DNA from 3 places in the Rheinheimera tilapiae genome. Region 1 is predicted to be linked to each of the others. Evidence: predicted binding sites of a transcription regulator. Region 1 holds the regulator's gene; each other region holds the start of a gene.
What was found. The regulator sigma-54, encoded in region 1, starts transcription at its own class of promoters, with help from an activator protein. The targets are predictions, from matches to a motif close to TGGCANGNTNCNTGCTT.

Region 1 (10,263 bases):
TCTGCAACAACTGTTAATTGCATTGTTTTTGTTTATTTCGGCACCAGTGACCGCGCACATGCTGATTAAAGTGGCGTTGCACCATCGACTAAAAGCCTGTGACAACACGCAGGGACAGGATCAAATACCAAAAGACTGAGAAACCGCAGGACTGGAACCGCGAGGCTAAAGCGCGGCTGGCTGCGAGTTTTAGTTTTCGTCGAAACCTGCGCGGATCAGTGTAGTCACTGCGACCAGTGCATCTTCAGCCTGCTCACCGCTGGTCACCACATCAACATTTTTGCCCTTGCTGCTGGCCAGCATTAACAACGCCAGCACACTGCTGGCATCGGCGCTGCGGCCGTCTTGTTGCAGTTCAATTTTGGCATCAAATTGCATACATAGCTGCGCCAGCTTGGTGGCGGCACGGGCATGCAAACCCAGTTGATTGACGATGGTGACAGTATCTTTAAAGCTATTTGCCATGGTGACGGACTAACTCCCGGTGGCGGATTTGCACGTCTTCGCGTAAAGCCCGGAAGCTTTCTGCCAAAGACTCAACAATATAAACCGAACGATGTTGTCCGCCGGTACAACCGATGGCGATCGTCAGGTAACTGCGGTTATTGCGTTCGAGGTGTGGCAACCAGGTGCTGATAAAGCTGTTAATTTGCCAGGTATATTTCGCGACCACCGGCTGCGCTTCCAGATAATCTTTCACTGGTTGGTCAAGACCAGTCAGGATCTTCAATTCAGGTTCCCAATGTGGATTGGGTAGGAAGCGGGCGTCAAAGACAAAGTCTGCGTCTTTCGGAATGCCGTATTTAAAGCCAAAAGATTCAAATAACATCACCAAGCGACCGGTTTTCTGCCCGAGGATCCGCTCGCGTAACTGCTCGGTCAGCTGATGTACGTTTAGTTCTGTGGTGTCGATATACAGATCGGCGCGACTGGATATTGGGTCCAGTAACTGTTGCTCGCGCTGAATGGCTTCGTCCAGTGACATCGCCTGATGCGACAGCGGGTGTAGCCGGCGGGTCTCACTAAAACGTTTGATGAGGCTGGTATGGTCGGCATCGAGGTACAGGATGGTCAGTTCAACTTTACGCGGTAGATACGACAGGATCTCGGTGAGTTCCTCCGGTTCCTGCGGTAAGTTGCGCACATCGATACTGACGGCGACACGTTCATATTGTCCCATCACCGCATTGGCGAGGGTGGGCAACAAATTGACCGGAATATTGTCAACGCAGTAGTAGCCTAAATCTTCCATCACCCGTAACGCGACGGATTTACCTGAACCTGACCTGCCGCTAACCACCAGTAATTTCATTTGGCGCTGCCTGTGTCAGCATGGCTGAGCAGCAACTGATACAGTGCCTGATCCGTGCCAGCATGACGGATTTTTCGCGTCAGATCCTTTTGACTGAGCAGTCGGGCGATGCCGGCTAACGTCGTCAAATGCGTCTGGCACTGATTTTCCGGAATGAGGATGGCGCAGAATATATCCACGGCCTGATTGTCAATTGCATCGAATTGAATGGCATCCTGACTGACAACAAACACCAGCACAGGGGTTGTCACGCCTTTCAGTTTGCCATGAGGAATGGCGATGCCGCCGCCAATACCGGTTGAGCCCAGCTTTTCCCGCGCCATCAGCGCTTCGAATACTGTGGACTCGGACAATTCCGGCATATGCTGGTGTGCAAGCTCCGCGACGTATTCAAGGATGCGTTTTTTACTATTAAAAAGGACCGCACTTTTTGTGCAGTCCTCCGATAACATTGAGCTTAGGTTCATAAATCCAGAGTTCAGTGACGAGAAATCTTCTCTTTGTGTTTGATGACCTGACGATCCAGTTTATCGATCAACAGGTCAATCGCGGCGTACATGTTATCATCTTCACACTGCGCAAACACCTCTCCGCCGTTTAAATGCAGTTTGGCTTCGGCGATTTGTTTTAACTTTTCGACATTGAGCACAACATGCACATTGTTGATATGTTCAAAATGCTTTTCAAGCTTGGCAAATTTGCTGTCTACATATTCTCTCAGTGCTGCAGTAATTTCTACATGACGACCAGTTAGATTAATTTGCATAGACATTTCCTTCTTAGGTGAGCACTTACTTAGAGCAAGCTCTTACGTTGATTAGACGGCGGAATATAAAGAGATTCCCGATACTTGGCGATGGTGCGCCGCGCGACGTTTATCCCCTGTTCCGACAGGATCTCGGCCATTCTGCTATCACTGAGCGGTTTGGCCGGATTTTCCGCCGCCACCAATTTCTTAATAAAGGCCCGGATTGCGGTTGACGAACATTCGCCACCGCTCTCTGTACTGACATGACTGGAAAAGAAGAACTTAAGTTCAAAAATTCCGCGCGGGGTATGCATATATTTCTGGGTAGTGACCCGGGAAATCGTTGATTCGTGCATGCCGACCATCTCTGCCACATCATTCAGCACCATCGGCTTCATGGCTTCTTCGCCATGTTCAAAAAACGCCTGTTGTTGCTGAACAATACAGTTGGCCACTTTTAATAACGTTTCGTTGCGACTCTCCAGACTCTTCAGGAACCATTTGGCTTCCTGCAGATGCGAGCGGATAAACTGGCTGTCTGATGAATTGCGTACTTGTCGCGACATCGCCGCGTATTGTTCGTTAATTCTGATTTTCGGGAAGGCGTCGGGATTCAGTTCGACCATCCAGCGGCCTTTGACCTTCTTCACCGACACGTCCGGCACCGTATACTGCTGTTCCTGCCGGATCACATCCGCGCCAGGGCGGGGATTCAGGCTGTGGATGAGTCGCATCACTTCACGCAGATCATCCTCTTTCAGTTTAGACACGCGCATCAGAGAACGGAAATCACGATTCGCTAAATATTCGCTGTGATGCTTAATTATTTCGCAGGTTTCTTTCAGGAAAGGCGTATGCGGGTCAAATTGGCGCAACTGAATCAGTAGACATTCCTGGATTGTGCGGGCACCCACACCAACCGGGTCAAAAAGCTGGATCCGTTTCAGCACGGCTTCCACTTCGTCCGCTTCGATATCATCAAGGCCCAGCGATTCGAGCACGTCTTCACAGCTGATGGTCAGCAGGCCGTTTTCGTCGATGGCTTCGATAATAATTTCGGCAATGGCGCGGTCTGTTTCACTAAACGGTGTCAGCTGCATTTGCCAGCGCAGATAATCTTGTAGGGTTTCGGTGGTCTCGCCCTGGAACACAGTATCTTCGTCTGGTGAACCTGTGCCAGAGACCGGGGCTGCACTGACCAGGTCGTCCCAGTTACTGTCGAGTGGCAAATCTTCTTTGATGTTCTGTTCGGTCATTGACTCGCTGCTATCCGGCACTTCCGGTTCAGCATATTCATCAGCGCTGTTGTGTTCAGGCGCAGGGTCAGTATTTTGCAATTCATTGCCGCTGGGGGCTTCGGAAAAACTAAATTCATCTTCGGCTTCGAGCAGCGGGTTGGCGTCCAGTGCTTCCTGGATTTCCTGTTGCAATTCAATGGTCGACAGCTGAAGCAGCTTGATAGCTTGCTGCAGCTGAGGCGTCATTGTTAATTGCTGTCCAAGCCGAAGTTGTAAAGATGGCTTCATGTACTTCTTGTCACTCCTGACGACCAGCTGGGGACTGGTTTTTTGCTAACTATAGCCTGAATTGATCACCGAGGTATACATCTCTGACTTGCTGGTTGGCTAATACCTCAGCCGGTGTACCAGAGGCGATCAGCTCCCCATGACTGACGATATAGGCGATCTCACAAACATCAAGGGTCTCGCGGACATTATGGTCGGTAATTAATACGCCGATGCCACGATTACGCAGGTGCTGAATGATTTTTTTGATGTCGAGCACTGAGATTGGATCCACACCGGCAAAAGGTTCATCCAGCAGAATAAAGGCTGGATTGGCAGCCAAAGCGCGGGCGATTTCTACCCGACGCCGTTCACCACCGGACAGACTCATGCCCAGACTGTTACGGATATGGGTGATATTAAACTCATCCAGCAGTTCGTCAGCAGTTTGTTCACGCTGGTCTTCGCTCAGATCTTTACGGATCTGTAAAATAGCCATCAGGTTATCAAACACCGTTAACTTGCGGAAAATCGAGCTTTCCTGCGGTAAATAACCGATCCCCTGACGGGCGCGGGCGTGGATCGGGTCAAAAGTGATGTCATTACCGCCCAAAGTGATTTGACCTTTGTCAGACGGCACCAGGCCAACAATCATATAAAATGTGGTGGTCTTGCCGGCGCCATTTGGACCTAATAATCCAACAATCTGGCCGGCACCGACTTCCAGACTGACGTCTTTGACTACCTGGCGGCCTTTGTAACTCTTCGCCAGGTGCGCAGCAACAAGCTTTTTCACCCTATTTTCCTTCAGAGGTAAAGATAGTTGTGACCCGCTCTTTGCCTTTTTCACCTTCGGCACTGAGTTGTTGTTTCAGCAGGTCATATTCAATTTTGGCGCTACGTACCAGGCTGCCACTTTGGGTAATTTCCGCTTTACCGGTCAGTGTCAGCACCCGGGTTGCCATCGCATAACGAATTTCCTCGGCACTGGCCTGGATCGGTTTGTCACCATCCAGCACCTGTGAGTACACCGCAGGTTGCCCGACAGCGATGAAGACTTCTTTACCTTCACCGGCGGAGCGATCGACTGTCAGCTTTTCAGCTTTAATCAATAAGGTGCCTTGCTTGACGATGACATTGCCAGAGTAGACCAGCATTTGCTGTTTCAGGCTGGCTTCGTTGCGGTCGGCGTTGACTTCAATAGGTTCGCTGAAATCGGTTGTTTTTGTCGCGGCTGTCATACTGATTAACAGCAGGCACAAACAACCCAGCTTATTGATTTTCATGTTGATATACCGTCCCCTGATGCTTGAACAGGCGCAATTTTTGCGCGGCTAAATCGGCTTGCAAACCCTGACCATGGATTTGAAAACTCTGGCCCAGTACCAGTACCGGATGGTCGGTTTGCAGCATTTGCGTATCGAGCAGCATTTCCAGCTGTTCTGTCTGAATTTGTTTGAACATTTCGTCAGAATGCAGGTTATCCACCTGAACATTTTGCTCCAGGATCACTTTGTTATCCTGATAAAACACACCCTGAGCACTGCTAATTTGCCAGCGTGGTTGTCGATCTTCATACAGCGTGTAAGCCGGTTGTTCAAACTGGATCTGACCCAGCTGCTCAAAATGCGCCATCTGCGCAGCTTTGACCTGGCCGGACAAATTACCGTCTTTGTCAAAACTGCGCCGGGTCAGCTGGTAGGCGACAAAATCCGGTACCAATTCACGTTCTACCGGTTTTTGCTTTGGCTCATCAGCCGCTTCAATCCAGCTGTATAACACTGTGGCGCCGGTCAGTACCAGAAATAACCAGAGCAATTGCCTGATCATGTGCTGCTTCCTGAGAAATTCCCAAACTTGTGCTGAGAGAGTAATAACAGGTCACAAAGTTCACGTACAGCGCCAAATCCACCAGGCAGGCTAGTTGTCATGGCCGCCTGATGGCGTAACAACGGATGAGCATCGGCAACGGCGACAGACAGACCCACATGTTGCATCACGGCCCAATCGGATAAGTCATCGCCTATATAAGCGATTTGCTGGTCTTCCAGCTTCAGCTGCTGCTTTAGTTGTTGATATGCCGGCATTTTATCTTCCTGCCCCTGAAAAATATGCTGCACTGTCAAAGCCTGCATGCGTTTTTCAACAATCAATGAACGCCGGCCAGTAATAATAGCGACTTCAATGCCGGCTTGGCGCAGTGCTTTCACGCCATAACCATCCCGTGTATGAAACGCTTTCAGTTCTTCGCCGTCATTGCCGAGGTAAATGCGGCCATCGGAAAAAACCCCGTCGACGTCACAAATTAACAGCTTGATCTGGCGTGCTTTTTCTTCTACTTCGGCACTTAGGGGCTGATAGAGTTCGCGATAACCCAGTGTCATCAGAGCACTCCTGCACGCAACAAATCATGCATGTTCAAAGCGCCGACCGGCACTTTCTCGGCATTGACTACCATCAGGGCATTAATTTTCTTTTGCTCCATAATTTTCAGCGCCTCAGCGGCCAGCATTTCTGCCCGGATTGTGACACAGTTACGTGTCATCACGCTGACAATCAGCGTCTGATGAATATCAATGCGCTGGTCGAGGATCCGCCGCAGGTCACCATCGGTAAAGATGCCGGCCAATTGACCTTGTGCGTTTAATACGCCGGTCATGCCCAGACCTTTTCGGGAAATCTCCAGCAGCGCTGCTGAAATCGTTGCCTGCTCGTCAACCAGGGGAATTTGACTGCCATCGTGCATTACATCACTGATGCGCAGTAACAAACGGCGGCCGAGACTGCCACCCGGATGAGACAGGGCAAAATCATCGGCGGAAAAACCACGAGCTTCCAGCAAGGCGACGGCGATAGCGTCACCCAATGCCAGAGCCGCGGTGGTGCTTGCAGTCGGAGCTAAGCCAAGCGGGCAGGCTTCTTGCTCGACACGGGCACATAAATGAATGTCAGCCAGCTTTGCCAGCGTAGAATCCGGGTTACCGGTCATCGCGATAATCGCAATCCCCAGACGTTTTAGCACCGGTAACAACTTCAAAATTTCTTCGGTTTCACCGGAATTAGATAATGCCAGCACCACATCGGATTGTGTGATCATCCCGAGGTCGCCGTGACTGGCTTCGCCCGGATGAACAAAAAAGGCAGGTGTACCAGTTGAAGCCAATGTGGCGGCAATTTTATTACCTATATGGCCCGACTTGCCCATGCCACTGACAATGACTCTGCCCCGGGTATTAAAAAATAATTGGCAGGCATCGTTAAAGTCTTGATTAATATATGTTTTAAGGCCAGTGATTGCTTTGGCCTCAATATCCAGCACTCGCGTGGCGGTCTCGCAAAAGTTCGTGCTCACCCCAATCCTCCAGCCCTTTCGTGCCCGACACCACAGCTTTATTAAGCTGATATTCAGTTAACGCCGGCAAAATGCGAATTATAAGCAAATGCAATCAGCTGCACACTGAAAGCAGGCGTTGATGACGCAGCATTTTCCAGTTTCTGTCCGGTAATTGCAAAAAAACCTGAACCGATGGCCGTTTGCAGGCTTCAACGCTCGGTGTTGCGACGGCTATTTCAGCAGCTGATCAGTGATCAGAACAACGCCTCTGCGGGCGTTGGGTCAAGTAAATGTCAACAGTTCGAATTTCTGCAACTGATGATTACAATTTTTCAGAGCGACGCCGGCGCTGAATGCGGTTAAAATGCGGTGATTAATTAGGCATTTGCCTTGCATAGTACTGACAGTCCCCGTATATTGCGCCGTTTTTTCCCGCCTGCCAGTGCAGGGACCGGAATCAGCACTCCGGCCAGGAATGTGCATAGCGTGAAACGAATGGAGTTTGGTTTGGATAAACCATTGGTTGATATTCAGAATTTGACTTTCCGCCGCGGCGAACGTGTCATCTATGACGACATGAGCATGCAATTTCAGCGTGGCAAAGTCACCGCGATCATGGGCCCAAGCGGCATCGGTAAAACCACTTTACTGCGCTTGATCGGCGGTCAGTTAAAGCCAGATAGCGGCAAAATCCTGTTTGAAGGGGCTGATATTCCAACGCTCAGCCGGCAGGAGCTGTATCAGGCCCGTAAAAAAATGAGCATGTTGTTCCAAAGTGGTGCGTTGTTTACCGAGATGTCGGTGTTCGACAACGTCGCATTTCCTATTCGCGAACATACCCGGCTGCCGGAAGCGATTATCCGCACTATGGTGCTGATGAAGCTCGAAGCGGTTGGGTTACGCGGTGCCCGGGATTTAATGCCGGCCGAATTATCCGGTGGTATGGCGCGTCGTGCGGCATTGGCCCGCGCCATTGCGCTCGACCCGCAATTGATTATGTACGACGAGCCATTTGCCGGACAGGATCCAATTTCGATGGGCGTGATAGTCCGGTTAATCCGCTCGCTGAACGATGCGCTGGGGCTGACTTCTATTGTGGTATCGCACGACGTCGCCGAAGTGATGAGCATCGCTGATTACGTTTATGTGGTGGCGGAACGCCGTGTCATTGGCCACGGGACTCCTGAGCAGTTGCGTCAGCATGAATCACCGTTGGTGCAACAATTCCTGCAGGGACAAGCGGACGGGCCTGTGCCGTTCCACTTTAAAGCAGCCGATTATGCTACTGAATTAATGGAGTTAAGCCGCTGATGCTGAAGCAAATCCAGCAGTTAGGTGCCAACACACTGGGTACATTGCAGGGCCTTGGCCGGGCAACCCTGATGTTGTTTGGTGCCTTATGGGGGCGGCCACGGCCGCTGAAAAACTGGCATCTGTATATGAAACAGATTTATGTGGTCGGCGTGTTGTCTTTGCTGATCATTCTGGTATCCGGCCTGTTTATCGGCATGGTGCTGGCGCTACAGGGCTATACCGTTCTGGCTAAGTTCGGTGCCGAACAGATGTTAGGGCCTTTGGTGGCGCTCAGTCTGTTGCGTGAACTGGGACCTGTCGTGACGGCGTTGCTGTTTGCCGGTCGGGCCGGCAGTGCGCTGACCGCAGAGATCGGTCTGATGAAAGCCACGGAACAGTTGTCGAGTATGGAGATGATGGCAGTTGATCCACTGCGTCGCGTCATCGCGCCGCGGTTCTGGGCTGGCGTCATCAGTATGCCGTTATTGGCGCTGATTTTTAATGCTGTCGGCATTCTGGGTGGCCATCTGGTTGGCGTCGACTGGCTCGGCGTGGATGGTGGCGGCTATTGGTCAGCAATGCAGGCCAATGTGGATTTCCAGCAGGATGTTATTAATGGCGTGATCAAAAGCATCGTGTTTGCCTTTGTGGTGACCGTGATTGCGCTGCACAAAGGTTTTGATGCGGTCCCAACATCGGAAGGGATCAGTCAGGCAACGACTCAGACTGTGGTGACAGCCTCACTGGCTGTACTGGGTTTTGATTTTGTATTAACCGCTGTCATGTTTGGTGGATGAGAAATGGCATCACGTAAATTAGAGTTATTTGTAGGTTTTTTTGTCGCATTGGCGATTGCAGCGTTGTTGTTATTGGCACTGAAAGTGGCCAATACCGGTGTCGCCGGTTCGGATCAGAGCTACCAGTTATTAGCTAAGTTTGAAAATATTGGCGGCCTGAAAGCACGTTCACCGATCAAAGTCGGTGGTGTTGTGGTTGGACGGGTTGCCTCAATTCAATTAGATCCGGAGTCGTTTCAGCCGGTGGTCACACTGGAGATCAACAGCAGTTATAACAACTTTCCGGAAACCAGCTCGCTGGCGATCCTGACCTCAGGGCTACTGGGGGAACAATACATCGGATTGCAGCCAGGTTTTGTCGATGAGAACGTTGAAATTCTGAAAAACGGTGACTACATCGAAGACACCAAATCCGCCATTGTGCTGGAAGAGCTCATTGGCCAGTTCTTATTTAATCGTGGGAATCAATGATGAAAGCATTATTCAAAGTATTGCTGGCGGCGACTGCGCTGCTGGCGTTTTCGCAGGTTCAGGCGGCAGACGCTGCAGTGCCGAAATATGACGACCCATACAAAATGATGGAAGTGCTGGCAGATAAAACCTTCCAACGTATTGCCCGGCAACAGGCTGACATCAAAAAGGATCCGGAAATTCTGCGTACAATCGTCACAGAAGAACTGGTGCCTTATATCGACAGCCGTTACGCTGCTGGTTATGTCATTGGCAACGCAGTCAAACTGAATACAGTGCCGAAGGAAGATTTTAATACTTTTGTTGGCGCCTTCCAAAACTACATGGTCGGTACATATGCCGGTGTGTTCACCCAGTACCGCGATCAGCAAGTGATGATTGAACCGGGCCAACCGATTGAAGCGCAAAAGAAAATTATCACGATCAAAACCCGCGTGATCGACCCTGGCAAACCGGATATCAAAATCGAATTTAAACTGCGTCGCGTCAAAGGTGCGACCAACTGGTTGGTATTCGATATGGTTGCTGAAGGTATTTCTTTACTGGATAGTAAGCGTTCAGAACTTGGCAGCCTGATCCGTCAGCAAGGCCTGGTCAGCGTTGCTGCTCAGTTAGAAGAAAAAGCCAAAGCGCCGATTAAAGCGCCTGAGAAAGCAAAAAATGCTTGAGATCCGTCAGGAACAGCAAGTGCTGGTATTCAGCGGTGAGCTGGATCGCAACACCGTCGTGCAGTTCTGGCCATTTAAACCATTGCAGAGTCTGCAGGGGAATGCGGTGTTTGACCTTGCTGCATTAAAGCATGT
Region 2 (10,263 bases), on a different contig from region 1:
TATCCAGTCCTGCATCTGGCTTTTGGTCATTTTGCCGGCAAACACCTGACGCACTGCCAAAGCAACGTTTTCATAGACCGACAACCAGGGCAATAACGAGTGGTGCTGAAACACCACGGCGCGTTCCGGCCCCGGTTCGTTCACTTCTTTGTGATTTAAAATCACGCCACCTTCGGTTGCTTTTAACAAACCCGCAATGATATTGAGCACCGTCGATTTGCCGCAGCCGGAGTGGCCAATCAGACTGATGATTTCGCCTTTGGCGATGCTCAGATTGACATTCTGCAGCGCGACAAAAGGGCCTTTTGGCGTTGGGAAACTAATACCAACCTGACTGAGTTCCAGATGTTTTTGCATGACAATTCCTCTTTTAAACAGGGGCCACTGAATACTGACGGATCAGCGCAGCTGCACACTTTTGTCCCAGCTGACTGCTTTTTGCAGGCTGAGCATCAGCCTGTCCAGCAGTAAACCAATCAAACCAATCACTGCGACAGCGACACAAATACGCGCCAGCGAATCGCTGGAACCGTTCTGGAATTCGTCCCAGACGAATTTGCCAAGGCCGGGGTTTTGCGCCAGCATCTCTGCCGCTATCAGCACCATCCAGGCGATGCCCAGCGACAGGCGTAAACCGGTAAAAATCATCGGTACAGCAGAGGGCAACACAATTGCGCGCACATGGCGGAACCAGTTGAGCCGCAACACTTTGCTGACGTTTTGTAAATCAGCCGGCACCTGCGATACACCCACAATGGTGTTGATGAGCGTGGGCCACAACGAACAGAGCGCTACCGTCAGGGCCGACACCAGATAGGAACGGCTCAGTAACCCGTCTGCCGGATAACTGGCGCTGACCACAATAGTAATGAGGGGCAGCCAGGCCAGCGGTGATATTGGCTTCAGCAACTGGATGAGCGGGTTGGCAGCGCTGTAGCAAAGCGGACTTAAGCCAATCAGCACACCGGCCGGAATTGCAAACAGACTGGCGAGCAAAAAGCCGCTTAGCACCGTTTGTAAACTGGTTTGAATTTGACTGAAAAAAGTGGGGCGACCACTATAAGGCCGACGCACCGCCTCTGGGTTTTTCTCCAAACGCTCCTGCTGGCGCTGATAAAACAGCTGCTCCCGGCTTTTTTCTGCCTGATGTTCAGCTATTAAGGCTTTGAACTGAACGGCCACAGCAGTGGGCCCGGGAAACTGACCCAATGATGTCTGCAAATTTGCCGCTAAAGCCGCCCAGCACAAGACAAAGATAGCAAGGCCGGCCAGTGTCAGACTGCCCTGACGTAAGAGTTCCCGTAGTTTTGGCTGCCAGCTGGCAATAGCGCTGGCTGGCATCGAGTTTTTCAGTTGAATAATCATCTGTTAGTCCTTGTAACCAATATCAAATTGCAGCAGGTACTGATTCGGTTTATTGGCATCAAAGGCTTTGTTGTCGGCAAATTTGTAGCGTTCCGGCGCTTTAATGCCAGTCTCCTTGGTAAAGTCTGGGAAATCCGTGCTGCTGAATTTGCCTTCAGTGATCAACGCTTTTGCAGCTTGTTGGTACAAAACGGTGTCAAAAGCAGCCTTTGCGGTGGCCTGATACCAGCTGTCCGCTTTGGCTTCGCTCAGCTGGCCCCAACGGCGCATTTGTGTCAGATACCATATGGCGTCGGAGTAAAATGGATAGGTGGCGTGATGGCGAAAAAACACATTAAAATCAGGTGCTTTTCGAATATCGCCCGGAGCAAATTCAAACTGACCGGTCATACTGCGTTTGATGATGGCGGCATCCGCACCGACATAGTGCGCGGCGGAGATCATTTGTGCAGCCTCAGAGCGGTTTTTATTGTCCTGTTCATCCAGCCAGGCGCCTGCGCGGATTAAGGCTTTGACTAACTTCAGATGCGTGACCGGGTGCTTTGCGGCCCAACGGCTGTTAACGCCCAGCACCTTTTCCGCCATAAAACCGCGAATGTCACTGTTGCTAATCACCGGGACACCAAGTTTTCGGGCTGCGGCCTGTTGATTCCAGGGTTCACCAACACAAAAACCAGCGACGGTGCCAGATTCAAGCGCTGCAGGCATTTGAGGAGGCGGCACCACAGAAATCAACACATCGGCATCGAGCTGACCCGAATTGTCACCGGTTTTAGGTGCATAAAAGCCAGGATGTAACCCCCCTGCGGCCAGCCAGTAACGCAGTTCATAGTTGTGGCTGGAGACCGGGAACACCATGCCAAATTTGAGCTGGGTGGGAATGCTTTGCAGCGCTTTGGCATCCAGCGGAATTTGCGGTGTTGATTTGGCGGACAGTTGTTGCCAGATTTGGCTGCTGAGCGTGCAGGCATTGCCGTGCAGATCCAATACCAGTGCTGTCTGCAGCTTCTCAGTGCCAGTCATACCTGCCTGACTGGCCAGAACTTGGCCGGCCAGCATGTGGGCTGCATCTAACTGACCATCCAGTACCCGATCTTGCAATACTTTCCAGTTCGGTTGGGCTTCCAGTTGGACAGACAATCCTTCATCGTCGAAATATCCTTGTTCTAAGGCCACCGCCAGTGGTGCCATATCGGTCAGTTTGACAAATCCCAGTTTAAGCTGCTGCTTTTCAGCTTCGGCACTGATGCCGGACAGGGGCAGAGTCAACAAGATGCCGCTTATCCACAGAGTCGTTTTTTTCATTAGTTGTTTCAAATCATGCCTCCGGTATCTGTCTGGAGAAATCACAGGCAAAAAAAAACGCTGATGGCTGCCGTCGAGCGGGCCTATCAGCGTCTTTGCTGTGACATCTTTAGTGCGCCAGAACTTTGCTGGCAGTTTGGTTATTCAGTTTTTATGCCAGTAGTCATGGGGTGTTTTAAGTGTTTGAAAAAATACAGTAAAAATAATTTTTTGGCAGGTGGTGGAAGTCGTGGTTAGTCGTTTTCTGTACAATCTTGGTGCGAGAACGCACCAAGATTGTTGCACGGCCACTAGTGCCCGCTAGTCAGCGCAGGAACTTATTGGCAGGAACCACAGCAGCTGCCTTTTTGGCTGACAGGCTCTACAAATAGAATTTCGTTTTCAAGCAGGATATGTTCCATCAAATCTTCTTTGAGCTCATTCAGGCCCAGATATAAGGCCGTCCAGGTATTACAGGCTCCATCCGGCAACTGCAGCTGATGTGCGAGTTTGAGCATGTCGCCCAGAGCATCGCCATGCTGTAAATGTTCGTGTTGCATCACATGAATTGGGCCCGCGGGGTAAAAGCCGTTGCACAACATTGGAAACAGAATTTGTTCTTCTTTCATCATATGGCTTTCCAGCTCTTGCTGCATATGACTTAAATGTTCTGCAAGGCCGGTTGGGCATTCTGTATGGTCGCCATGGACGGTCTCGACCCGTCGGGCCAGCCGGATTAATTCTGGTAATTGCTCACGGTGTTTAGCATGGAAGCGTTCTAAAATATGGTGCACCAGCTCTGCAGGTTTTGCAAAGCGCCAATCCCGGGTGGTGATTTGTTGTTGGAGTTCACTGAGTTTGGTGATGATTTCTGTAGCATCCAAACCCCGTTCCGCAGCGACTTCTGCCAAGGTTCTGGACCCGCCACAACAAAAGTCGAGTTTGTATTGATGAAAAACGCCGGTAGCCCCCGGGATACTGGTCGCCAACTGGCCAAGACTTTGATTTGCATGGATCATGACATTACTCCGCAACTAATTGAAAAAGTGAGGCCGGTTTCATTTTACAAAACCACAGCCGGACGCTTTATACAGTCAAAATTTGGGCCAGAACTACCACCTTTGATTTATATAGAGTTTTATTGAGGTCGGGTAAAATCAACCCTGAATCGTCATGGTGTGAATGACCCAGCTGGGTATAAATCACCCTGCAGGCCCCCTTAGCAATAGTTAAGCAATAGGATGACTGAATAGATGCTGGATGAAAGTTTGATAGCCGATTTGGTCACTGAATTGCCCGTTGCGGTGCGCCTGGAGCGTCTGGTTATAACGCTTAAAATGCATTTTGGCTGTCATGCAGTCGCTTTGTTACAGCTTGAACAAGAAACATTAAAACCGGTCGCATTCATTGGTCTGGTTGAAGAAGTTCGGGGCCGCCGCTTTGAAGTGTCTCAGCATCCACGTCTGGCGCAGTTAGTCGCCACCCGGCAAATTGTGCATTTTCCGCCAGACCCCAGTTTACCGGATCCCTATGATGGCTTGGTTGAATCTCATGCAGGGCAATCCTTAGCGGTGCACGATTGTATGGGGGTGTCCCTTTATGTTGAGGGGAAATGTTGGGGCGTGTTGACGCTCGATGCGCTAAGTGCCGGCACTTTCAGCCGGCTGACGGTGCTGGAGTTACAGCGCTTCTCTTTGTTGGTTGAAGCCATTATCCGGATTGGTCAACTGGAAAACCAACTGCGACAAGCCCGCATCGCAGGTATTAACCAACCTCTACCTTTTGACAGCAAAATTGAGCACACCCAGGAGCTGATTGGTCAAAGCATGGAGCTCAAAGCTGTGCTTTCCGAGCTTGATACGGTGGCTCGTACTGAATTACCGGTGTTGTTATCTGGCGAGACCGGCGTGGGAAAAGAGCTGTTCGCCAGACGGCTGCTACAAAAGTCGTCGCGAAAGCAAAAAGCGATGATTTATGTCAATTGTGCCGCATTGCCGGAAACCTTGGCTGAAAGTGAGTTATTCGGCCATAAAAAAGGCGCATTTTCCGGAGCAGTGCAAGACCGACTTGGTAAGTTCGAGCATGCGGATGGCGGAACATTATTTTTAGACGAAATAGGTGAGTTGTCTTTGTCCGTGCAAGCCAAGCTGTTGCGAGTCCTGCAAAACGGCGACATTCAGCGGCTAGGCAGTGATGATTGCCGCCGTGTGGATGTTAGAGTAGTGGCAGCCACAAACCGTGATCTGGCAGCAGAAGTTACTGCCGGCAATTTTCGTGCTGATTTATTCCATCGGCTGTCGGTTTATCCCATCCATATTCCACCACTGCGTAAGCGGCAAGGCGATATCGTCTTGCTGGCGGGCCATTACCTGGAACTGAACCGGGTGAGGCTTGGCGTGCGGGCACTGCGTTTATCCATTAGCGCCGCACAAGCGCTCGAGGTTTACCATTGGCCCGGAAATGTGCGTGAATTAGAGCACTGCATTAGTCGGGCTGCGCTAAAAGCTCTGTCACAAGGGGCGAGCCGGCAGGATATCATTACTTTGACGCCATCACTGTTGGAGCTGAGTGAACCATCGGCTTTTAGCCAGAGTCCGACGGAGTCGACCATGCAATGTCGAGAGGGTCCGTCTGAAACTACAATCCAGCTGCCATCTGGCATAGGGTTAAAAGCGGCAGTTGCGCATTTTCAGCGTGAGATGATTGTGACTACGTTACAAACTAGCGATGCAAATTGGTCAATTGCTGCCAGGAAGTTGGCGTTGGACCCAAGTAATTTGCATAAGCTCGCCTTAAAGCTCGGTATCAAGCAGTCTGCGAAACATAGTGAAAAGCTGACACAATTAGCTGCAACTACTTTATCGGATAAGGAATAATGCCATGGTTAGTCCAATGGTAAGCTTGGATTCTTTGCAGCAAACCCGCCGTTATAGCAGGCAAATTATGCTGCCAGCTGTCGACTTAGATGGGCAGGAACGATTGCTGAACAGTAAAGTTTTGCTGGTAGGCATGGGTGGCTTAGGCTGTGCGGCGGCGCCATATTTATGCAGCGGTGGTGTAGGGCAGTTAACCCTGGTTGACGGTGATACGATTGATCTGACGAATTTGCAGCGCCAGATTTTATACACCAACGCAGACATCGGTAAATTTAAGGCACAAACCGCAGCACATTGGCTTTCACAGCAAAATCCGGACATTCGTATCGAAGCGATTTGTCAGTTTGCTGATGAAGACCTTTTAACAGAATTGGTTGGGCGCCATGACCTGGTGCTTGATTGCACAGATAATTTGGTTATCCGCCAACAAATCAGTGATGCTTGCGTGCAGGCACAAACACCATTAATCAGCGCTGCGGCTATCCGCTTCGAAGGTCAGCTCTGCTGCTTCAAAAATGACGGTAGCGGGCCTTGTTATCGTTGTGTATCCAGACTGTTCGGCGAACAACAGTTAACCTGTCTGGAGGCCGGGATTTTTGCACCGGTGGTTGGACTGATTGGCGTGCAACAAGCCCTATGGGCCATGTTGTGGCTATCGGGTGCTCAGGATTTACCATGGCACCAGCTCAGGATATTTGATGCATTACAAAGCCAGTGGCAGAGTTTCAGTATCATGAAACAACAGAATTGTTGTTGTGATAAAGCCACGTAAATTTTGCAGAATTCAGTGCAAGCCCGCATGAGGTTCTGACAGCAACTCGCCCTGAATATGTTGCAGCAATTCATAGGCGGCACTTAAAGTACAATCTTCTTGTCGCGATTTTTTATAACCAAAGGAAGTGACTTCAATGTGCCAAGTCGGAATGACGTTCACGGTAGCCAGTGTCTGACGCACGCAATTTAGTGGGCAGCCATCCAGTGCCAGCACCGGCCGCCCTGACTGTGCGACTTTGACCAGAGATTTAATTTTGCCGCCGATCCCTGCTATACAAGACATTTCGGCGATCCCTTCTCTGTCCAGCACAACCGCTAAATCATTGGTCAGTTGTGCTACGTTTGAGCAGCCTGAACAGGCATACACCAGCGGTTTTTGATTGGCAAAATGAGACATCCTGAAAACTCCTGTTGAAGTATTGGACTCAGTCTGCGGCTTGGTTGCGTGTTAGAACTTGATATAAATCAAGCTGGGTTCGCGCCTACTCATTCAGGGGTAGTTGTGTTACTCGGAGAGGTTAAAACAATGATCTATTCAATGAAAACCGTTTTCTGACTAATAATCTCTAAGGGCTTAAGAACCACCGAGTTTTTAAAATGCGATTGTTGCTGACTGCACTGAACTCACTTTATTTTTCTTGCAGATACTTTTAAATCGTTGGCTGACGGCTGATAGATATTTGTCCTGATGCCAGCATAAGTGCAGCTGGCGCGGCATGGGTTGGCTGAACGGCAACACGACTAAGGCGCCGCTGCGCAGCCGGTCCTGCACCGCGAGTTCAGACACCAGTGTCAGGCCGAGGCCTTGTTGCACGGTATTCAGCACCGCTTCTAACGTATTCAGTTCCAACACTGTGCCAAGCGCTGATAACTGTGGCCGCAAGTATTTATCAAACTGCTCGCGGCTGCCGGACTGTGCTTCCCGCAGCACCCAATATTGACCAGCCAAATCGGCGGCGCTCAGCACTGCGTCGCTGGCTGCCGTGCGCTGCGCCAGCGGATGTATTGGGCTGGTCACCAGCAGCATTTGGTCCTGCTGCCAGGCTTCGCTGTGCAGCTGCGGATGCGTCACTTCACCTTCAATCAGCGCCAAATCGAGCTCAAATGCCAGCAACCGTTCGGCCAGTTGCTGACTGTTGGCGATAAACACACTAAGCCGCCACTCCGGCCCGAGCTGCGCCAGCAAAGACGGCAACAGATAATTGCCGATGGTCTGACTGGCACCGATGCGCAGCACGGCTTTGCCGCTGCCGCCTGTTTCACCGCTCTGCTGAAACAGCGCGCTGATATCATCCAGCCGTGTCAGCATTTCATCCGCCAGCGGCAGCAACAACGCGCCTTCACTGTTCAGCAGCAGATGCGGATGGGCGCGGTCAAATAACGGCGTACCGAGCTGCAGTTCCAGCTCTTTCAGCGCTTGGGAAATGGCGCCACGCGTCAGGCATAGCTGGTCAGCGGCCGCGCCTAAATTACCGAGCCGCGCCACGGCGACAAAAGCTTTGAGCTGACGAAAACTGATATTCACATCGTTTTCCTTTTTCACCCATTCGTCAGACTGTTCTTATAGCAGCAGCGGCACCGAATCAGCCTTCGTTACTCATCACCATTATCCGGGATGCCCATCTGCACGCGGGCTAGTCAGAATTTTCCAGTAACAGAGCAGAAACAGCATAAACCCGACAACCCAACAAACGGCTGATATTAACACCCCGGTCAGGTACCACTGGCTGGATTGCAAAGGCAGCAATACACGACAAACCATGGCGGCGATTAAGGCAGCGAACGCCAGCGGCATCCAGCGCGATGTCTTCAGTTGCCGGCCGGTATGTCCCAGTGACACTCTGGACATCATTGACAGGATCATCGCCCCCATAGCGCCAACCGTCAGCATATGGATCGCAAGACTCTGTGTCACCGCAAGACCTGCGTAGCGTGCGGCAAAGAGCGCCAGACCGGCCGGAATACACCAATAAGCCACATGTAAAGACCACAGTAGTGGCTCTTGCCAGGTGATCCAAATTTTCCAGCGGGCAGCCCGCACTGCGAGCAGCGTTGCGGCGACTGAACACAATAAAAAAGGTACTTGGGTGGGAAGCCACGTTTGCAAATGGAAAAAGTGAAAGCCAAATACCGCCCAGCAGCTGCCAAGTGCCGCCCGATCCAACCAAACCAGTGAGGTAACCCGCGTGGTGCGAGTGCCATTGGCGGTAAACATCGGCAGCACGCGGCCGCCAACAATCGCCATCACCAGCGTGATCAACAACACCGCACTGGTAGACCCATGATTCTGTAACTGTTCATAACCCGGTGTTAGGCCAAACCACATCAGAGCATTGCAGATGGTTAATACCAGCAATAACGGAATAAAAAACAAGTTGCGATATTGCCGGGCGGCAATCAATGGTTTTGCCAGTAACCCGGCAGCCAATGGTAAAAAGCTCAAATCAATCAATATCAACAGTGGTAACGGCATTGCGACTGGCGCTGCGTTCGCCAGTCGCGCCAGCAACCAACAGGCCACTAACAGGGCTAATGGTTTGCCATGCGGCGCGCGCAGCCCGGTCCAGTTTTGCATCGCAGTCAGCAAAAATCCGGCAACAACGGCACTGCCAAAACCGAACACCATTTCGTGGCTGTGCCAAAAAACTATAGGCAGTGCAGGTTTGAAAGTAACCCAACCGGCGAGAATGGCGCCCCACCATGCAATAGCCAGAGCTGAAAAAGAGGCAGCGCCTAAAAATAACGGCCGAAACGCCAGACGCAGTAACACTGGAATTTTCTGCTCCTGAGCTAGATCTGTGATTTGCATAAAGTCCTCATACAGCGACGAGTTAATGGTCGTCAGCTAGAAAGTTGTCCGCGCGTGCTTTGGCAAGCGCTAGTTGGAATTGCTCACGTTGGTTAGCAAAAAACATCAGGATCATGCAAAGGGCCAGCACGCCATACAGCAGCATAAAACAACCGCTGTAAATGCCCAGCAAGTCCTGAGATAAGCCAAATAGGATGGGGAGTGTGAAACCGCCGGTTGCTGCAATCGCAGAGACCATGCCCGATGCAGCACCAAATCGTTGCGGGTAATAGCGATATAACAAGCTGTACACGCTGGCACGGCCTAAGCCCTGGGCGATGCCGACGATAAACAACAGTGCAGTGAACAGCCAAACATTAATTTCAATGTGCAGTGCAACCTGCTTATCAATGCCGCGGATCACTAAGTCGGTGGGCGGGTAACTTAAGAAAAACAAACAACACAGGCAAATCCAGAACACGCTCCAGTTGATGGTTCTGCTGCCAAATCGTTGCGCGAGGTAGCCGCCAAGCCCACGGACCATACTGGAGGTCGCGACAAAAAACAGGGTGAAACTGAGCGCTTGTGCCATCGGTAACTGATAGGCCGTCATGTAGTAATGCGGTAACCACAACAGTAATGCCAAAAAACAACCAAACACAAAGTAGTAATACAGTGAAAAACGCCAGAGCCGGCTGTCGGACAACAAATCTCGCCAATCTGGACGTATGGTTTCCATATCCATATCCATATCCATATCCACATCCACAGCAATAGACTGCGGATGCAAGGTTTTTGCCTGGTTCTGCGAGTTTACCGGTGGACAGAACCAGCTGAATAAGCACAACACCAGTAAATTCAGCCAACCCAGATAAAATCCGGCGTCCAACAACAAAGCAATTTGGTCAGCAACCAGGCTGGCGACAAATAACGAGACTGCCGCGCCGGCGTTACCAATACCGAAAATGCCCAGCACAAAACCTGCTTTTTGCGGCGCCACCAACAGGGTCAAATAGCGGGTGCCAAGAGTAAAGCTGACACCTGAGATGCCTAACCAAAGCCCACAAAACAGATAGCCAGTGAAAGTTTCGACATAACTGAGCAGAAAAAGCGGTGGCGTTTGCAGCAATAACAATATTTGCCAGAGTTGCCGCGGACAAATCCGGTCAGCCAGAA
Region 3 (10,263 bases), on a different contig from region 1:
TCCTCCTGAGCTTTAAGCTCTAGATGATACGAAGTACCTGATTATGTTGACGGTCCATATCTTCGGCCGTCTTCATCATTTTTACCTGCAGCTCATATTGCCTTTGCAGGTTGATCATATAAGTCATTTCAGACACCGCGTTGACATTGCTGCCTTCGACGGCACCGCTGAGCAAATTCACTGTCGGGTCAACTTCAGCTGCTTCACCGTCTTTGCGTCGGAACAGGCCGTCATTGCCCTTAAACATGTCCTGATTTTCTGGCTTTACCAACTTGATCCGAGCAACTTCCACCATTGCGGTTGAAGGTGCTCCGCGTGGTAATACATTAACGCCACCGTCTTTGGTGATCTCAATTTTGCTCATCGGCTGAGGCACCTCAATAGGCCCATCCTCACCGATAATATTGAGACCTGACGAGGTCTGTAAAAAACCTTGAGCGCTGACTTGCAGGTTGCCGGCACGGGTATAGGCTTCATTACCTTCACCATCTTCAACCGCGAACCAGCCGTCGCCCTGAATAGCTACATCTAGTTCGTTCTGCGTGACTTTGATTTCGCCGGCGTCAAAATTCTGACTTGGCATTTCAGTGAGCGCAAACACCCGGGTTGGCTGGCCATCGCCGAAAGCCTGCATGGCGCGCGCTTGCGCTAAATCTGCTTTAAAACCAACGGTATTGGCATTAGCCAGGTTATTAGCCCGCACTGACAGCGCATTCATATTTTCTTTAGCGCCCGTCATTGCGATGTAAACCATGCGATCCATAGTGATCCCCCTTGTGTGCTCAATAAGTTAAAGCAAGGATGGTGCCACAATGAGAAAGCCTTGCCGGATAAGGCTTGCGGCAACATAGTGCCGAATAACTGCTGCCGTAAAACAAAAAAACCACCCGAAGGTGGTTTTCAAATCAACGGCTAAATTAGCGGATCTGCAGGACTGTCTGTTGCAGCGAGCTGTTTACTTCCAGTGCCCGCGAGTTAGCCTGGAAGTTACGCTGCGCAGCAATCAAATCAACCAGCTCGTTGGTCAGGTTGACGTTGGAACTTTCCAAAGCCGAAGAGTTGATAGCGCCAAGGGTGCCGGTATTGGCTTCCCCTGCCAGCGCTTCACCCGAGCGCAGACTTTGCTTCCAGGATGTATTGCCGGCCTGCGTCAGGCCTTGTGGATTGGCAAATTTTACCATACTGACCTGAGACAAGAATGTTTGATCGCCGTTACTATAACTAGCCATCACTTTGCCTGATGCATCGATATCAATACTGGTCAAACGACCGACGGTCGTGCCATCCTGATTGAGAGACCCTACTTCGAACTTACTGGCATATTGCGTTGGGAAATTCGTCCCTGCAGAGTTACTAAAATTAACCGTCAGGTTAGAAGTAAACTGAGCGCCATTCGTTAAGTACGCTGTTGTGTTTAACGCAGCGGATGGGATCACCAGGTCTGGCATCGACGTGGAAGTTGGAGACTCCGGCAGACCATTGGCATCAAACCTCAGCAAAGTACCTGTACCAAAGTAAGCGCCATTCGTCGCGTTTCCTGGTGGGGCCGCAGTATTATCATCAAACACGGCAAACACTTCCCAATCATTGTCTGTCGCAGTCGCTGTCCGACGGAAATAGAATGACAACACGTGTGGTTCACCCAAGCTGTCATAGACAGTGGTAGATGTTGTGGCACCATTGTTATAGGTTGCTTTGTCAGTCGGATTAAATGCTGGCCAACCGCCCGCTGGTGCCGTCATCGTCGAATTCAGGTTCATCGTCATATAGACATTATTCGTCGACCGTGGGGCGCCAGCAGTGCTTGGGATCTGGATCGGTTTGGTTGTACTCAGGCTGACTGAACTGGCTGACCCCGTAGCCGGATCAACAGGGTAGCCCTGCAAAAAGTTGCCGTTATTATCAACAATAAAATTATCTTTGCTGAGTTTAAACGCGCCGGAGCGGGTAAAGGTCATATCTCGCGAGGCCAAATCAGCAGTCAGAGCAAAAAAGCCATCGCCGGTGATTGCCATATCCAGCGAGTTTTGCGTGAATTTCAACGCCCCTTGGCTGAACTGTTGTGCGACTTGTGACGTCGTGACACCATCACCCACTTTGGTGCGCCCTGGAGAAAAAATTGAGCCAGCATATACGTCGGCAAATTCAGCACGGGATTCTTTAAAACCAGTCGTATTCACGTTAGCGATGTTATTTGCGGTGGTATCCAGATCTTTCTGGGCCGCAGCCAGACCACTCAATGCAATATTAAAACTCATAGTTCACCTCGATAGTCAGGCATTAGCCTGCTGCAATTTCTAAAATGTCCGACATTTTTTTGGCACCAAGGCCAAGTAAATTCAGTTTCATGTCTGCGGTTGAAGTGCCGAGTGTGACACTCGCAACAGGTACATAGCTCGACGTCACCAGGCTTTGACTTTTACCATCGACGGTGGCGTCGATTTTCATCGTATACAGACCAGCTGTTTGTTTCACACCCGCTTCATTTGTTCCGTCCCATGCCAGCTCGAACTTACCTTCGTCAGGGTTCGACACCGTATCGCTTTTCACCAGAGCACCGCTGGCATCATAGATACTGACTTTCATTGAGGTGGTTTTTCCTGGTACCTCAATAGCGCCATAAGACTTGTTGGTGCCATCAAAAATAAGAGTATCCGAATTGACCCTTACATTACGTCCAACCAGACTGGATGCCTGCAGAGCCTGATTTGAATTCATGCTGGCAGCAAAATCTTTGAAATTGGTATTCAATGAACTGATGCCATCGGCCATCGTAAAACTGGTCATTTGAGCAATCATTTGATCATTCTCGACTGGCTTGGTTGGGTCTTGAAACGCCAGTTGTTGCGTCAACAAAGCAAAAAAGTCAGACTGGGTTAACGCCCCGCTGTCTTCTTTTTTTGCGCCATCATTGACGCCCTTTAAGCTATCGATATAACTACTACCGCTTGTATTAGAAACCGTGGTCATCATTTACTCCTTATCAACGCTGACCAAGGGTCAGAGTCCGGCTCAGCATTTGTTTTGCTGCATCAGCGACCTGCACGTTGGCATCATAAGAGCGTGATGCAGAAATCATGTTGGCCATCTCTTCCATCACATTTACATTTGGTTTGTAGATAAATCCGTTCTCATCTGCGAGCGGGTGGGCCGGGTTGTACTCTTTATTCAGTGGTGCATCACTCTCGACGACCCCAAGTACTTTAACGCCAGCGCCTTGTTCCGACATTGCATTGTCATACTCAGCTGCAAACACCGGATGCCTGCCCCGATAGGTCGACTCTAAATTTGAGCTGACACTTTCCGCGTTGGCAATGTTACTGGCAGTCGTATTTAATCGCAGGGCCTGTGCAGTCAATCCTGTTCCGGCAATATCAAAAACTCTGTATAAGCTCATCAGGATTGCCCTCCTAAAGCTTTCTTTAATCCACTAATTTTACTGTTCAAAAACTGAAGGGAGCTTTGATATTCCATGGCATTCTGACTAAATGCATTGCGTTCTCGATGGATGTCCACGCTATTGCCATCGCCAGTGTCGGTTTGATCTGCGTTGCGGAATAGCACTTCGTGCCGAGTGGATGGAGAAATATCAAAGTGATTGACGTCAGATTGATGCAGAGACCCAGTTTGCCGCGCCTGCGCATTTGTCAGCGCAGTATGAAAATCTAAATCGCGCGCTTTGTAGCCAGGTGTATCTGCGTTGGCGATGTTATTAGCTAACAACTCAGTCCGACGTTCACGTAGTAACGTCCCCTGCTCATGTAAACCAAATGCGTTATTAAAACTGATGGCCATGACCTGCCCCTTCATCAAACCCTATTGGTTTGTTAGCAAGAGTCAGGCCAACAGCGGTGTCAGATTTATAACGGTGTTGAAGTGAAAATAGGTTTTGTTGTCAGCAAAACCTAGTTTTTGCGGCGGTAGATGATACCTGGATTACAGCGGATCATCTCGAAGTCATTGTTGGTGCTGGATAAAGACTCGGAAGCGCCCAATATAAGGAAGCCTTTTGGGTTCAGAGCCTGTGCAAACTGACGGATAATTTTTGCTTTAACTTCAGGCGAGAAATATATCAGTACATTGCGGCAAAAAATGATGTCAAATTTACCAAGCAATGTGTAGCTATCAAGCAGATTCAAATGTCGAAAGCTGACATTACGCCTAGCAGCATCCTTCACGCGCATCATGCCATTCCCACTATCTTCAAAAAATTTAGTACGGCGCTCCGGCGACAATCCACGCGACAATGCTAATCCATCGTATTCAGCACGTTGGCAATGTTCCAGCATCGTATTGGATATATCCGTCCCCAATATGTGAACACCTAAACCGAATGCTGCAGGGCGCATCTGTTGATACTCAAGACCTGTCATCGCAATTGAATAAGGTTCTTGCCCACTGGAGCTAGCGGCCGACCAGATTTTGACATTACGGTGATCTTTCTCAAGTTCAGGAAAAATTTGTTTTTTCAGTAGTTCATAGGGATAAGTGTCACGAAACCATAAGGTTTCATTAGTAGTCATCGCATCAATGACGGCTGACCTGAGTTGGCGTTCAAACGGACTCAGCGTTTTATTTACCAGCTCGGACAAGCTCTCAAGATTAAAACGCATCATCAAAGGCGCAAGCCGGCTTTTGACCAGATACTGTTTATTCTCCCCAAGCACAATCCCGCATTGCTGCTCAAGGAAATCCCGGAAGGTTTTGTACTCGCTGTCGTGCAGCTCTTTATTCACGCGTCTGTTTCCGCAAGTTATTCAGTATGCAACCATTTACGTACTGACTCAGCCAATTCATCCGGATTAAACTTGGCAATGAAGTCGTCAGCACCAACTTTTTGCACCATTTGCTGATTAAACACTCCGCTGAGTGATGTATGCAAAATAACATGCAGTGGCTTGAGCTTAGGATCGAGACGAACTTCCGCCGTCAGGGTATAGCCATCCATATCAGGCATTTCGATATCGGAAATCATCAAACCGATTTTCTCGGTTACTGACTGATCACACTGGGCGGCAACTTCTTGCAGGTAAGTTAGTGCTTCCCGGCCATTTTTCACCAAATGCATTGCAATTCCCAAACTGTCTAATGCACGTTTTACCTGATTTCGTGCAACCGCAGAATCATCAGCGATGAGAATAATCCGATCACCAAGATCCTGTTGGATGGTCTGGGTTTCAAAAGTGTTACTGACTGCGGTTGGTGACGGCGAGATCTCTTCCAGGATTTTTTCAACGTCGATAATTTCAACTAGCTCTTTATCGATTTCCGTCACTGCAGTTAAATAGCTTTGGCGACCGCCCGTCCCTTTCGGTGGCGGCATAATCGCTTCCCAATTAATATTGATGATGCGCTCAACTGAGTTGACCAAAAACCCCTGCACGGACCGGTTATATTCTGCAATGATAATAAAGCTGTCTTTGGTATTTTCAATCGGCCGTCCGCCTGTTGCCAGACTGAGGTCGATGACCGAGATAGTCTGACCACGGATGTGAGCGATCCCTCTGACAAATTTATTCCGTTTTGGGATGGCTGTCAGTGGTGGGCACTGCAGAACTTCACGCACCTTAAATACGTTAATGCCAAATCTTTGACGGCCAGCGAGACGGAATAGCAATAACTCTAAGCGGTTCTGTCCGACTAATTGGGTGCGCTGATTGACTGAATCAAGAATACTCGCCATTTAAGACTCCAAGCAAAACAGTTCGGATCGATTCTTGCAGACCTACGTGTAAGTAGAGAGTATCTGCAGCAAAGTACTGAAAATACAAAGAACTGTATGTTATTCCCCTTTGTCGATAAAGCATAGCCGAAACCATATGAAAATGTACGACAATTTTAAGTTCAACAAGTTAAGTACGCTGGCTCTGTTGCTCGGATTTCAGCATGGTGTGGCCTTAGCCGAAATATATTCACCGGACAATTTGACTGCTGCTGCCCAGCACTGGCTGCAGCAAAGCGTTGGATCGGAGCAAGCTCTAGTCCGCGTACATCCGTTGGACGCGCGTAGTAAGGATCGGGAATGTGCTGTTCCTCTGCAATTCAGTCTGGTCAATCCTAAGTTACAAACTCAGAACAGTATAAAAGTACTGTGTGAAACCGAGCTGGGTTGGCAAATTTACTTAAGTGCAAAAGTAAGTCAGATGCAAGAGGTTGTTGTCAGCCGCCGGCAATTGGCACCGGGCGTTATTCTGAGCAAAGAAATGATCCAACTAGAAACGAGAGACCAGCTTATTAGCCGCGGGGCTGTCGTCACTGATACTGAACTGCTGGACGGCGCCAGGACCAAAAGGTCAGTCAGTCGTGGACAGATATTAACTCTGCAGGATCTTTGCCTTGTATGTAAGGGAGATATGGTTACAATTGAAGGGATCTCTGGTAGTCTGATCGTTGCAACCAGCGGCAAAGCGTTATCTGACGGCAGTTTAGGCGACAACATTCAGGTACAAAATCTGAATTCGGGGCGCAAGGTTCAGGCCAGCGTCACTGCAGTGAAAAGAGTCGCGATAAATCTGTAAATAGTCCTAAAGTTTCAGCAGGAGCTGCCGTTAAAATGGTCAAGGAAGAGGCCAGCAGGTCAATGGGGTGTCAAAATGTCTATTAATGTGAATCAAACGGTGCCGGCAACCACCACGGTGAAAACTGATAAAGTTGACCAAAATATCCAGAAACAACAACAAGTTGCACAGCAGCAGACTGCTATTAGTCAACCTGCACAACGTCAGGATTCTGTGTCTTTGACCAGCCAGGCGCAGCAATTTACCAAAGCACAAGAAAAGGCCAGTAATAGTTCGGGCGTTGACCATAAAAAAGTTGACGAGATTAAGCAGGCGATTGCTGAAGGCAAGTATAAAGTGAACGTAGAACAGTTAGCACGTCGCATTGTTCAATTTGAAGGCGAGTTGTTCGGTAAAAAATGACCAGTCAGCCCCCTGTACTTTCCTTACTGACACAACAACAAGAGCACCTCGATGTGCTTTTGTTGCTTTTAAAGCAAGAGCTCAGCGCCATCAGTAATCGTGATATTGCCGCTCTTGAAGAAAACTCTACTGTCAAACTTCGGCAACTTGAACAAATTCAGCTGTTGGACCAACAGATCGCTAGCCACCCGGATTTACCACAGCTGAAAACAGCGCTGCCATTGATCAGCCAGGTACGCAGCATTGATAGCGTGTTACTACTCTGCAAAGAACAAAATGAAATAAACCGACTGACATTAGAGCAAAGCCAATTGAAAATTGAACGCTTTAAACATGAGCTACTGCAGCAGCGCGGTAAGTCGGGGCTTACTTATAATGCTAAAGGTAAACCGTCCCTTGACTCGGTCGGCAAAGGCATCAAAGCCTGACAGAATCACGCCGTCAATATCACTTCTGTTTGTTATCCCACTTAATAATATTTTACTGACTTGATTCGTCTTACAGGCGCTGAGTTCTGATAAATTTCGTATACCTGTTTGAAATCTAATTCCATCTCGGTTGCATAAAATTCACCGACCGGGTAGGTTTTTACAACGCGAGCGCCCTTGATAATGCCCTGCACTGAGGCTTTCAGTTTGTCATTACCAATCACCGCTTGCTGCATCGTCACTTTATAGTCCACTTTTTGGCCATACACCTGCTCTGCAAGCTCGCGGTATGCTTCTAATTTAGATGCTTTGATCGCCATCAGCATCCGCTGCTCCGCACTGTCGGCTTTTTGCTCAGCTAACGGTGCGTAACCTACCGCTTTAAGCACGGGGAATGTTTTTGGCGGGACTGTTTCCCATTGAACTTCGCGGTCATAAAACATGCTGCAACCAGACAGCAGTCCTAGGCTAAGAAAGATAAACATAAGGCGCATCTGAATTCTCCGGATAAGTAAGTGTGTGGCATACAATTCCAGCACATGACGGCCAAAACTTTGCAGAAATCACGCCAACACTGCTATGCGCACAGAAATTCTGCGGCAAAGGCATAGTCTTTGCTTAATCACTTCAATATCGGAATGCGGAGTTGTGTTATGTCATCATCAGCCAAATTGTGGATCCCTGCTCTGCTCGGGATCTCTGCCCTGCCCGCGACGGCACAGTGGTACGAAACCACCGGCCGGGCAATGATCAGGCAGGGTGATGAAGCGACAGCTCGTGCGCAGGCAACTGAAGACGCGGTAAAGCGCGCTTTGCTGTTTGCCGGTGTCAGTATCCGTAGCGTTCAGCAAGTGACTGACGGATTATTGACGCAAGAAAGCCTGCAGGTTGAAAGTAGTGGTGAAGTACAAAATGTGCAGTTAGTCTCTGAAATGACCCGCGATGGTTATTTTGAAGTAACCATCAGGGCCGATATTGAGCCGACAGAAGCAATTTGCCCAACGATGGCGTACCGCAAAAAATTATTAATCACACCGTTTAGACTGGCAATACCAGAGCAGGCGATTGTCGGCGATCTGTTTAATATCGGTAAAGTCAGTGGCAAGGTATTTAGCAGTAAATTGGAAGAAGTTGGCCATAGCAGCTGGCCTGCAGCCTACAACAATCCGATTGATGTCACTGCACTGAGTTATCTAGAACGTAAAGCGCTACAGCAACAGCTTGGCGCCCGTTATGTGTTAAGCGCCAGTATTGAAGACGTTTCGTTGGGCGGCACCACAGGGACAAACTGGACATTCTGGACTGACGCTGATCGAGACCGCTATTACCATTTGCAAGTGCAGGTATTTGATTTGGCTGAAGAACGTACCGTTTTCAGTCAAAAATACCAAACCACAGCGTTATGGTCCCATCGAAAATCCACTAATCTCGACCCAGACTACTTTCGGTTCTGGGAGACTCCCTATGGTCAGGCAGCAGAACGAATTTTAAACGCGGCGGCGATGGATGTGGAAGAAGCAATTCGTTGCGAACCACTACAAGCCGAAGTGATACAGGTGAAACAAAATCAAGTCCTGCTAAGTATTGGCAAAGCGCATGGCGCCAGTATTGGTGACACTTTCAAACTGGTCCATCGCCGCGAAGTCCCAGACAGCTTTGGGCGGATCCAACCTTTACTGGCTGTCACTGAGCTGACGGTAAAAATTACGCAGCTGAGCAGTGAAGCGGCGTGGGCAGAGAGCGTCAATGCTGATTTATTGGCCAACATCCAAGCAGGTGACTTGGCTATGCCAAACCGCAAACCGCTGGATGATTTTGGCGACGAGGCAGATATAACAGAAGACTGAACTGGCTGCCCCGGCGAGACTCGAACTCACGACTGGCGCTTAGGAGGCACCCGTTATATCCAGTTTAACTACGAGGCAGCAGAGTACAGAGTCTACCAGATGGCCGCACTGCTGTGAATCTCTCTGAAATCAACAGATTAAATTAACAGCGCCTGCACGAACAGGCATCTGTGAATTGACCGACTCTGAGTAGTTTCAAGGCTGAATTTGTTGCAGTACGAGATGGGGTAACAAGGTTGAAGCTGCGGCGACCACTTGCTGGCCTCTGACCGACACTACCCGGCTATTGATTTGCACTCCACGACGTGTTGTCACCAGTGTGCCAACCAGGATGTAATCCATGCCTGCTTTTTCAGATAACTGACGAACATCTCGGGATAGAGCGAAATCCCCTTCCCGGCTGACAGTTATCTTTTTGGTCAGTTTAAAATCAATCACTTCCACGCCGTGTTGCGGCAGTGTCGTCGCCATTGCTTCAGCGAATTGATTTCCAAGTGCATTACTGTTCTGCAGGCTATCGTCGAATTCAACAAAACTGGTTACACCTACTTTGGCACCTTTTAATACATCAAATGCAGCCAGTTTGAAACCAAGCTGGCCGGCATAATCTGTCAGCTGCTTCTTACTATGTTGCAAATTTGGGTATGCCGAAGCCGGTACCGTAGTTCCTTCTATTGCGACCGGAAACTCCGACGGCAGCATCTTGCGAGTCAGTCGTGGCTGAGATGTTGCGAGCGGCAAAAATGGCCTGGCGTTGGGGTCGTTGGCGACCATATCCAGCTGAGATGGCCGGATGATAGTGCCGACAGGTTCCGCTTCAGCCATAGGCTTGTCTTGCAGTACATAGCCGTCAGTGCCAACAGCGGTGGTACTAGTCTGTTCGGGTGCTACTGGCACGGTTGAGTTAGAAACAGACCGACTCTGTTTGTCACACTCACACCATTGAGCACAGCCAGACAAACTGAGTAACATCAAGCTCAACGCTGTTCTTTTCATTTTATTCACCCTGCTTCAGTAATAGTTTTTCTGAACCACCTGATTGATAGAGTGCGTCGACAACCTGTTGTG

Region 2: the regulator sigma-54 is predicted to act here: its motif matches at 2,813-2,829, upstream of ACFFJP_RS02435 (CmpA/NrtA family ABC transporter substrate-binding protein).
Region 3: the regulator sigma-54 is predicted to act here: its motif matches at 3,829-3,845, upstream of flgB (flagellar basal body rod protein FlgB).

Annotation. Positions count from the first base shown of each region.
Region 1 covers NZ_JBHLXP010000003.1:568,501-578,763, reverse strand. The annotation lists gene ACFFJP_RS13490 (Na+/H+ antiporter subunit G) at 1-139, shown strand, start outside; gene ACFFJP_RS13485 (HPr family phosphocarrier protein) at 190-465, opposite strand; gene rapZ (RNase adapter RapZ) at 455-1,312, opposite strand; gene ptsN (PTS IIA-like nitrogen regulatory protein PtsN) at 1,309-1,764, opposite strand; gene hpf (ribosome hibernation promoting factor) at 1,791-2,078, opposite strand; gene ACFFJP_RS13465 (RNA polymerase factor sigma-54) at 2,108-3,586, opposite strand; gene lptB (LPS export ABC transporter ATP-binding protein) at 3,636-4,361, opposite strand; gene lptA (lipopolysaccharide transport periplasmic protein LptA) at 4,363-4,851, opposite strand; gene lptC (LPS export ABC transporter periplasmic protein LptC) at 4,838-5,395, opposite strand; gene kdsC (3-deoxy-manno-octulosonate-8-phosphatase KdsC) at 5,392-5,949, opposite strand; gene ACFFJP_RS13440 (KpsF/GutQ family sugar-phosphate isomerase) at 5,949-6,917, opposite strand; gene mlaF (phospholipid ABC transporter ATP-binding protein MlaF) at 7,395-8,210, shown strand; gene mlaE (lipid asymmetry maintenance ABC transporter permease subunit MlaE) at 8,210-8,989, shown strand; gene mlaD (outer membrane lipid asymmetry maintenance protein MlaD) at 8,993-9,460, shown strand; gene ACFFJP_RS13420 (MlaC/ttg2D family ABC transporter substrate-binding protein) at 9,460-10,128, shown strand; gene ACFFJP_RS13415 (STAS domain-containing protein) at 10,121-10,263, shown strand, end outside.
Region 2 covers NZ_JBHLXP010000001.1:556,427-566,689, forward strand. The annotation lists gene ACFFJP_RS02425 (ABC transporter ATP-binding protein) at 1-357, opposite strand, end outside; gene ACFFJP_RS02430 (ABC transporter permease) at 400-1,365, opposite strand; gene ACFFJP_RS02435 (CmpA/NrtA family ABC transporter substrate-binding protein) at 1,369-2,682, opposite strand; gene ytfE (iron-sulfur cluster repair protein YtfE) at 2,988-3,668, opposite strand; gene norR (nitric oxide reductase transcriptional regulator NorR) at 3,903-5,525, shown strand; gene ACFFJP_RS02450 (HesA/MoeB/ThiF family protein) at 5,530-6,297, shown strand; gene ACFFJP_RS02455 (putative zinc-binding protein) at 6,310-6,696, opposite strand; gene ACFFJP_RS02460 (LysR family transcriptional regulator) at 6,892-7,824, opposite strand; gene ACFFJP_RS02465 (NnrS family protein) at 7,906-9,108, opposite strand; gene ACFFJP_RS02470 (MFS transporter) at 9,131-10,263, opposite strand, start outside.
Region 3 covers NZ_JBHLXP010000005.1:387,890-398,152, forward strand. The annotation lists gene flgF (flagellar basal-body rod protein FlgF) at 20-763, opposite strand; gene flgE (flagellar hook protein FlgE) at 918-2,258, opposite strand; gene ACFFJP_RS18095 (flagellar hook assembly protein FlgD) at 2,281-2,973, opposite strand; gene flgC (flagellar basal body rod protein FlgC) at 2,984-3,397, opposite strand; gene flgB (flagellar basal body rod protein FlgB) at 3,397-3,795, opposite strand; gene ACFFJP_RS18110 (CheR family methyltransferase) at 3,906-4,736, opposite strand; gene ACFFJP_RS18115 (chemotaxis protein CheV) at 4,754-5,683, opposite strand; gene flgA (flagellar basal body P-ring formation chaperone FlgA) at 5,826-6,518, shown strand; gene flgM (flagellar biosynthesis anti-sigma factor FlgM) at 6,594-6,920, shown strand; gene flgN (flagellar export chaperone FlgN) at 6,917-7,348, shown strand; gene ACFFJP_RS18135 (LPP20 family lipoprotein) at 7,390-7,887, opposite strand; gene ACFFJP_RS18140 (flagellar assembly protein T N-terminal domain-containing protein) at 8,002-9,195, shown strand; tRNA gene ACFFJP_RS18145 (tRNA-Arg) at 9,198-9,273, opposite strand; gene ACFFJP_RS18150 (FlgO family outer membrane protein) at 9,391-10,020, opposite strand; gene ACFFJP_RS18155 (FlgO family outer membrane protein) at 10,193-10,263, opposite strand, start outside.